3 regions of the Colwellia aquaemaris genome follow, and region 1 is predicted to be linked to each of the others. Evidence: predicted binding sites of a transcription regulator. Region 1 holds the regulator's gene; each other region holds the start of a gene.

Region 1 (3,251 bases):
TATAATGCCACTTCCACTGTGAACCAGTAATTTGCACGGTTAAATCGGCGTCATCATTATTTTCCATTTCGATGAGCGTGTACGTTGCAGGCACTGCCATGGCGATTAGAATAACGACAGGTATTGCCGTCCAGAGAATTTCAATTTTTGTGCTTTCATGGAAGGTTGCTGGTTTAACCCCTTTTGATTTACGGTGGAATACCATAGACCAAAACATGGCACCAAATACCACAACACCAATAGCCGTACAGATGTAGAGCACCAACATATGTAAATCATATACGTCTCTACTAACGTCCGTAACACCTTTGGTCAAATTCAGCGGCATATCTGCCCAAACTGAACTAGATAACAAGCCCCCTAGCAACAGCAAACCTAGGTTACGTCTTTTCACTCGACATCTCCTTCACCCTTTAAGGCAAAAACAGCAGTTAATCTTTAATTTATTGTGATAAACCAGTGATTTTGCTCATACATTTATTATTATTTAAGCGGTGCAATTTTGAACAACCATCAATTGCGCCCTATTGTTATATTTGTACGTTTTCTAGACTAGAATTACTTAAAACTTGATCTGGGTCAATTTAAAATTTAAAAAGCATAAATAATAAAACCTAATAAATACAATAGAGTAATAACCCTAAATCGGGATTTTCGTGCATTTTTAAAGGCTTCAGAGGTATGTTTAATTTTTATTCAGCATGTGATCATCATACCGAAAATTTAATAAAAGCTCCTCACCAAAATCGTATAAAAAACAATCTACATGAGCGTTTCAGGAGTAAGAATGATAATTATTCTTAAAAAACAAACCTTAAAGAAAGGAAACAAACTTAAAGAAGGGAAAGTGCAGGTTTAAAATGTAAGCACCTTTAGAAACCTGCACAATAATAAAACAAAAGTTAACCTTGATAGTAGGAAATAAAAATAGAATTTACATCCAGTCAGCAGCGCGAATAACACCAACCGCAATACCTTCAACATTAAAATGTTGCGAGGTTAAATCAACTTCTATTGGTGAAAAATCTTCATTTTCAGCATGCAAATAAACAAGGTTACCTTCGCGTTTAAAGCGTTTAACTGTTACGTCTTCTTCGACCCGTGCAACAATCACTTGACCATTTTTTACATCGGTAGTTTGATGTACCGCCAACAAATCGCCATCCAAAATACCAATGTCTTTCATACTTTCGCCATTTACGCGTAGTAAATAATCGGCTGCTGGGTGAAATAAACTACCATCAATTTTGTAATGCTCTTCAACATGTTCTTGCGCAAGAATTGGTTCACCAGCAGCAACTCGGCCAATCAAAGGTAAACCTTCTTCTTCAGCAAACTCTTCTGCTAAACGAATACCGCGCGAAGTGCCTGGCAACATTTCTATATAGCCCTTTTTAGCAAGTGCCTTTAAGTGCTCTTCTGCGGCATTAGCCGACTTAAAGCCAAAAAATTCAGCAATTTCCGCACGTGTTGGTGGCATGCCGGTTTCAGAAATTTTTTCTCGGATCAGATCAAATATCTGTTGTTGTCTGGGTGTTAAAGGGCGCATATTTTTTCCTTAAGCAACGATTAGGCAGCCTGTATTTTTAAACAGTATCACTGTCATTGTATACAGGCTGTAAATAAACGCAAGTTATGATTTATTGTAATGTAATTACACTTTAATCAACTTTCATTTTCACTTTAATAAAAAATGGTAATTGATAATCTCCATAGTTAACGTTTAAGAACAAGTAATCAGTATGTTCAAAATCAAAGATAAAGTTATCTACTTGCAACTTCAACTGAATGCCTTCATCAGTACGTATCACCTCAGCTACGTCGAAAGTATTGCTGGTATTAGTGGTATCAAGAGACATTGCATCTACAAGACCGTGATCATCAGTAAAGGTTAAGTTTACTTGGGTTTCAACGCCCTCATGCACAACAATCTCTGCCGAAGTATCTAAAGATAAAGATGTTCTAGCGATAGCTTCAGAGAGTATTGTTACATTAGCCGTTTTAAGGACTTCAGAATTGTCGACTAATTTAGCACGGTAAATGATGCTCAGTGTTTGCTGGCCACTTACTCCTGGAGCGATAACTTCAAAGTGCTGCTTCGAATCACTAACTTTAACACCTTGAACACCCGAGGTACCCCAATACCACTCTTTAATCTGTTCATAATCTTCGGTTATCACATTAAAGTTAATGGCTTGCCCTTTCACTGCAACAAGTCGTGAAATGGTGTAATTCATTTCACTCAATGTTATATCATTTTTAATTTTTAATTCAGCGCTGACAGTTTTGCTAAGCTGCCCCATCGTGACTGTAAGTGACAATTGCCCACTCATATCAGATTCGACTCTAGGTGCCGAGATGCTTAAAGTTTTATTATTTGGTGTAAGTAAGTGCAATTCTTGATCAGACGTCCATTGCCACTGATATGAATCAATACTATGTGAACTTTCAATAGTAGGAGTAATCGATATAGTGCTATCTTCGGTTATTTCCATATTATTCGGTAGCGACACTTCCAAATTTTGTGAACTTTCAGCTGAAACATATACCTGACATTTGCTGGTAAATTGAATATTATTCTCAGTAATAGCGACAACACTAATTGGAAACTTAGTTAACTCAGTAACTATTGGCGCCGTAAACGTAGCAGACATCGTTGTAATATTATTCGTTGTAATAATTTCGGTCATAGCATCTGAAACCATTAAGGATGTTAAATCCCATTCTATAGAGTCTAACGCTACATTACTCGTTAAGCGCGCATTGAGCACAGTAGTATCACCCGATAACGTGTCAAACTGTTCTAACAGCTCAATATATACAAACGCTTCCTCATTATCATCCGCAGGTGTAATTGTCAGCTCTAGCGTTTTCTCACTACGATTATTATCACTATCCGTTGCGGATAAACTTAATAACACAACTCTTGTACTGGCAACGTCAGGTACAGTAATGGTTGGAGATAGCACACTTTTATCTGAAAAAGCTATTTCAATATCATCAGAATCCCACTCAAGAACAATATTATCTCCTTGTGGGTCTTGAACATTTGCAACAATAACAATGCTTTCACCACCTCGTACTTGCTGTGATGTTGCCATAGAAATCACCGGCGATTGACTGGTTTGCGCATTCCTTTCTAATGTCACAGTGATGGCTTTTTGACTTGTATTACCTTGGCTATCTTTTGCAGTAACAGATATAACGATAACTTGTTCAACACTAGAGGTAGGAAAAGCAACATCTACTGA
Region 2 (3,251 bases), on a different contig from region 1:
AACGCTTTTCTAAGGCGAGAAACTTACTCTGCGCCGATAATACCTTTTCTTCATGTTGCTTTAATTCATTGGTTATAAAGCGTTCGTTGTTTTTTAGTGTTTGTCGACGAATGTAATCGTCAGGTACTTCATTGGCAGCACTGCGGCTAATTTCAATATAAAAGCCATGAACTTTGTTGTATCCAACTTTTAATGTTTGAATACCGGTGCGAGCTTTCTCACGCTCTTCAAGCTGTGCTAAAAATTCAGTTGCGCCATCACTTAAGTCGCGTAGTACGTCTAATTCTTGGTTATAACCGGGCGCAATAACGCCGCCATCACGAATTAACACCGGTGGGTTTTCAACTATAGCACTTGATAATAAGCTTTGAACATCAGGCAACGGTTGGCATTGAGAGCTTAACCTTGATAAATGCGCTTGCTGGCATGTTTGTAGTAAGCTTTGTAATTCAGGTAACAATACTAAGGCATTACGCAAACGCGCAAAATCACGAGGTCGTGCAGAGCGTAGCGCTACGCGTGCTACAATGCGCTCTATATCACCAAATTGCTTTAGACTAGCGTGTAAATCTAAGCTTAAATCTTGCTGTAGTAACTCTTCAATGGCATTTTGACGATTATTAAGTGTACTGAGATCTCTTAACGGAAAATGTAACCAACGTTTTAGTAGTCTTGAACCCATTGGAGTTGCTGCTTTATCGAGAATGGCTGCTAAAGTATTTTCAAAGCCACCTTGAAGGTTTTGTGTTAACTCTAGATTTCGCCTAGTTGCGGCATCAAGAATAACAGCGCTCGATGCATTTTCTGCAATAATCGAGCGAATATGTGGTAGTGCCGTACGCTGACTGTCTTTCACGTATTGAAATAAACAACCGGCAGCAGCGATGCCTAACGGTTTATTATCGACGCCGAAACCTGAAAGCGATTTAGTGCCAAACTGTTTGTTAAGTAGGGTTTTACTGGTTTCTAGATCGAATTCCCAATCAGGGCGTCTGCGTAAACCTTTACGGCCAGCAATAATGTTATTGGATGATAATGACTCTGGGTATAATAATTCTGCTGGCGATAATCGCTGAAGTTCAGCTAACACTTGCTCTTCAGTGTTAGGTTCAATTAATACAAAGCGACCGCTAGTCATATCTAAATATGCTAAGCCAAAGCCTTGCTGTGTTTGATGAACAGCGACAATTAAATTGTCTTGGCGATCGGTAAGTAATGCTTCATCGCTAACAGTACCTGGGGTGACTACGCGAACAACCTTACGTTCAACAGGGCCCTTACTGGTAGCGGGATCGCCAACTTGCTCACAAATTGCGACGGATTCACCAAGTTGCACTAACTTTGCTAGATAGCCTTCAACGGCATGATAAGGAACGCCTGCCATTGGGATTGCGTTACCACCCGTTTTTCCACGAGCAGTTAATGAAATATCTAAAAGATCAGATGCTTTTTTTGCATCATCAAAAAATAATTCATAAAAGTCACCCATACGGTAAAAAATCAATATATTAGGAAATTCTGCTTTGATGGTGAGATATTGACGCATCATTGGCGTGTGAGCGGAAAGATCTGGCGTTATTGTTGTCATTGAAATGTGTAAACTCGTAAATTCATCAAAGTATTTAGTGGAAGAGATTATGCCACAAGGCTGGCGATTAGATATTATTATTTTTTACAAATATCGTTACGCCTATACAGGAAAAGCTCTCTTACAAAGCTACTGTAAATTGCAATAGTAACTTTTTTTCTGAAAATTTTAAAAAGTTACTATTTATTAAAAAGTTGTTATTTTTCAACGCTTAAAAAGTATCAATTGTTTTGATTTTAGTTAGAAAAAAAATAATTTGATAAAAACCTTGATACTGTACGACTATACAGTATACTTTGCGTCATCAAAACAAATTAACCACCTAAATCATTGTGGAGCATAAAATGAACGATAACAAAGAAAAAGCATTATCCGCTGCCTTAAGCCAAATTGAACGTCAGTTTGGTAAAGGTTCAATCATGAAGTTAGGTGATAACCGTAGTATGGATGTTGAAACTATCTCAACAGGCTCGCTAGGTTTAGATATTGCGTTGGGTGCTGGTGGTTTGCCTTTAGGACGTGTAGTCGAAATCTATGGTCCTGAGTCAAGTGGTAAAACAACACTTACGCTTGAAGTGATTGCTGAAGCGCAACGCAATGGTAAAGTGTGTGCATTCGTTGATGCCGAGCATGCACTTGACCCTATTTATGCTGAAAAGCTTGGGGTAAATATCAATGACTTGCTGGTTTCACAACCTGATACTGGTGAGCAAGCGCTTGAAATTTGTGACATGTTAACGCGTTCAGGTGCTATTGACGTTATTGTGGTTGACTCAGTTGCAGCCCTAACACCAAAGGCTGAAATTGAGGGTGACATGGGCGACTCGCACATGGGCTTACAGGATGTTAGGTTTGACTTAGTAGCATAACCTTTTAGTTAGAAATTATTTGTATATTCATTTCTCTAAATGTATATACAAATAATATTTAAATAACCCTTACAGAACGAGATTCTTAATTATGTCAGCAACTGAAAACAAAGATAAAGCTTTAGCAGCAGCACTAAATCAAATTGAAAGACAATTTGGTAAAGGTTCAATTATGAAGTTGGGTGAAAATAGATCAATGGATGTAGAGACTATTTCTACTGGATCTTTAGGTTTAGATATTGCTTTAGGAGCTGGTGGTTTACCTATGGGGCGTATTATCGAAATTTATGGCCCGGAATCTAGTGGTAAAACGACGCTAACACTTGAGGTTATTGCTGAGGCACAGCGTAATGGCAAAATATGTGCATTTGTCGATGCTGAACATGCTCTTGATCCTATTTATGCGGAAAAACTAGGTGTGAATATTAATGAATTATTAGTGTCACAACCTGATACTGGTGAGCAAGCGTTAGAGATTTGTGACATGCTTACAAGGTCAGGAGCTGTAGATGTCATTGTTGTTGATTCAGTGGCAGCATTAACTCCTAAAGCAGAAATAGAAGGTGATATCGGAGATTCTCACATGGGATTGGCCGCCCGGATGATGAGTCAGGCAATGCGTAAAATGACTGGTAATTTGAAACAGTCAAACACCATGCTAATTTTTATTAACCAAATTCGTATGAAAATTGGTGTCATGTTTGGTAACCCAGAAACTACCACTGGTGGTAATGCACTTAAATTCTATTCTTCAGTTCGTTTAGATATTCGCCGTATTGGTGCTGTTAAAAATG
Region 3 (3,251 bases), on a different contig from region 1:
GGGCTACCGACCTGAAACAGTGCCAAGCGATGAATTGTTATTAGCAACAAAAGCAAAAATAGGTTTAGATAAATTAACTTTTGCAAATGGCCTTTTAAGTAAGTCTACTCCTGAACTTTATGTCGACTTGTCTACTATCGCTAAAGGTTATGGAGTTGATTTAGTTGCAGAGCTTATTGAAGCCAATGGTATCAACAATTATTTAGTCGAAATTGGTGGTGAAATGCGCCTGAAGGGCTTTAAGCACACAGGAGAGCTTTGGCATGTTGCTATTGAAAAACCATTATCTAACGAGCGAGCAGTACAACAAATTATTGTGCCAAAAGATAACGCTGTAGCAACATCAGGTGATTATCGAATTTATTTTGAAGTTGATGGCCAACGATTTTCACATATCATAGACCCAACAACGGGTAAGCCAATCAATCATAAGCTTGTTTCTGTGACCGTTATTCATCCGTCTTCTATGACAGCTGATGGCTTGTCAACAGCTATGATGGTAATGGGGGAAGAGCAAGCTTTGGCATTTGCAGAAGCTAATGATTTGGCGGTTTACATAATTGCGAAAACAGATCATGGCTTTGTTGAGCAAAGCACGGTAAAATTCATGCAATACCTCAAGTAGGTTAGCAATTTTTTTTTCATTTATTGAAGATTCACTTCTAACTAGTTATTTTCAATAATAAAATAGGTTTGTAATCATTATGGCTATGTTTTTAATCACCTTAGGATTTTTCCTCGTTATTGTTATCGCAATGGCAGTAGGTTATATATTTCAAAAGAAAACCTTAGCTGGTAGTTGTGGTGGTTTAGCAAGTGTCGGTATCGAAAAAGCTTGTGATTGCGATAATCCTTGTGAAAAGCGCCAAGAGCGCGAACGTAAAGCCGCTTTAGAAGTTGGTGATATTAGCGTTAAAAATATTTAATTAATTTTAGCTTGCTAAGTGAGTTGAACCCTCACTAAGTCACTATTAAATAAATGCATAAAAAACGGTGAGCTAAGCTCACCTTTTTTTATGCACAGGAGCGCACTTATTCAATCAGCTTCTAACCATAGGTGGCTTCACGGCATTTATTGCGGCCACGCACATCGATAAATGGTATGTTGCGATCATATAGACATTCTTCGGTATTTTTGCCGCCACGGCATTAATAGCTCCATCTATGTCGATATGAAAGAGCTAATATTGTACTTTACAACGAACGTTCTAATAACCAATATCCCGCTACGATGGCAATCGCGATATTTAAGCTTTTTACTAGCTTTCTTCATAACTGGCGCTAAACATAAAAATGCGATAAAGATCGCGCTAAGCTGGCTTAATTTAACGCCAACATTAAATGAGGTTAGGCTTAATGCGTACTGGTTTTCTGGTAGCCCTACATCTCGAAAAACTGAAACAAAACCTAGGCGATGCAATAGACCAAATGCAAATATTATCGGTAGGTGATTATGTCCGATAGCTTGTGATTTTTCCCGAAAGTTGTTTTCTAAAGCGACAAAAAAATAATAGAAAATGCAATTAATGGATCAACAACATAACTCGGTAATTTGACTACGCCATAAATACCTAACATTAAAGTAATGGTATAGGCCAGTGTAAATGCGGGTACCAACCAAACAAGGCTTTAACGATTTTTAGCAAACAAAAATAGTGCTAAAACAAATAAAATATGGTCAATGCCTCGTCAGAATATGCACAAAACCTTGTATGATATAATCACTTATTGCCCCAAATGAATGTGCATTAATTCCTGTAGGTTCAAGTTCAGCAATGGTATAGCCTTTACTAAAACTTTGCCTTTTTAACGATAAAAATCTGCTTGTGTCTATTATTAAAAACGATATACTGTTTTTATATACAGTTCGGTGTGGGCTTAACAAAAGTGCAAGAGGCAGAGAATAAAATCAGAAAAATAATTCATGTTGATATGGATTGTTTTTATGCTGCCGTTGAAATGCGTGACAATCCAGCGTTACGTGATATTCCTATAGCTGTTGGCGGCAATAGTGCTCGTGGTGTTTTGTGTACTTGTAATTATAAAGCACGTGAATTTGGTGTTCGTTCAGCAATGCCTAACAGTAAAGCCAAAGCCTTGTGCCCCGATTTAGTTATTATCGACGGTCGTATGTCAGTTTATCAGCAAGTTTCTCAGCAAATTAGAGCTATATTCCTGCGTTATACCGATATTATTGAGCCACTATCTTTAGATGAAGCTTTCCTTGATGTGACAGACTCTGAACATTGTGCGGGTAGTGCGACGTTAATTGCTGAAAAAATTCGTGCTGAGATATTTCAAGAATTAGGCATCACGGCTTCTGCAGGAGTTGCACCAAACAAGTTTTTAGCAAAAATTGCCAGTGATGAAAACAAACCTAACGGGCAATGTGTTATTCCACCAGAGCAAGTTGACAGTTTTGTTGCCGAATTGCCACTGAGAAAAATTCCCGGTATTGGCCCTAAAACAGGTGAAAAGTTGTTGGCGGCTGGCTTTGAAACTTGTGCAGATATTCGAGCTAGCTCTGTTGCAAAGCTATATACTATTGTTGGTAAGTTCGCTAATTCATTATATATGCGAAGTTTTGGCATAGATCAAAGGGCGCTTGAAACAGAAAGAGTGCGAAAATCATTAGCCATTGAGACCACGCTTGCAGAGGATATTGATTCAATTGCGCAATGTCGCCAAGTACTCAGTAATTTATTTAGCAAGCTGCTACTGCGCTTGGAAAAACATTCTGATCGCATTATTGCCAAGCAAACGGTGAAAATTAAGTTTGCTGATTTCCAGCAAACCACGGTTGATGTGCAGTCTAGCGAATGTCGAGAAGATGTTTTTATTGAACTGTTGCAACGAGCTATGACCCGTTCTGACAATAGAAAAGTTCGCTTAATTGGGCTTTCTTTAGGTTTTTCAAACAAAGACTGTAATGAGCAACAAAGCCAATTGCCACTGTTTTGATTCGATAGGAATAGGTAAGTATTTGAGTGATTTTAGCTTGGTTAAATTTATAAAATTCAGAAAAAGTAAAAAGTTGCGGTAACTTTTTAAATAATCACTAATATTTATTATGCTAGGCAACGACTAGTTGCGCTGGCATTGAAATGGTTCATTAGACGGCCATCAATTCGCATTTGCTCTAATATGAGATTAAATTGCTGAACAAACTCGGGTGAAATATTTTTCTTATTAAAAATAAAGTGAATTGGAGTGTCATATAGAACCTGAGGATGAATTGCCATACCGTTGAA

The links. Region 1 encodes LexA, which represses DNA repair genes until DNA is damaged. Its sites were predicted from a motif close to TACTGTATNNNNATACAGTA; they were not measured.
Region 2: a site for LexA is predicted at 1,861-1,880, ahead of mutS (DNA mismatch repair protein MutS). Genes of this name have one in related genera too.
Region 3: a site for LexA is predicted at 1,849-1,868, ahead of dinB (DNA polymerase IV). Genes of this name have one in related genera too.

Annotation. Positions count from the first base shown of each region.
Region 1 covers NZ_BAAJLV010000009.1:98,770-102,020, forward strand. The annotation lists gene coxB (cytochrome c oxidase subunit II) at 1-394, opposite strand, end outside; gene lexA (transcriptional repressor LexA) at 935-1,549, opposite strand; gene AC27HL_RS18115 (Ig-like domain-containing protein) at 1,662-3,251, opposite strand, start outside.
Region 2 covers NZ_BAAJLV010000002.1:561,914-565,164, forward strand. The annotation lists gene mutS (DNA mismatch repair protein MutS) at 1-1,588, opposite strand, end outside; partial or broken gene AC27HL_RS08860 (ATPase domain-containing protein) at 1,933-2,430, shown strand; gene recA (recombinase RecA) at 2,549-3,251, shown strand, end outside.
Region 3 covers NZ_BAAJLV010000002.1:516,006-519,256, forward strand. The annotation lists gene AC27HL_RS08600 (FAD:protein FMN transferase) at 1-625, shown strand, start outside; gene nqrM ((Na+)-NQR maturation NqrM) at 705-926, shown strand; gene AC27HL_RS08610 (HupE/UreJ family protein) at 1,163-1,528, opposite strand; gene AC27HL_RS08615 (HupE/UreJ family protein) at 1,492-1,617, opposite strand; gene dinB (DNA polymerase IV) at 1,909-2,961, shown strand; gene AC27HL_RS08625 (substrate-binding periplasmic protein) at 3,069-3,251, opposite strand, start outside.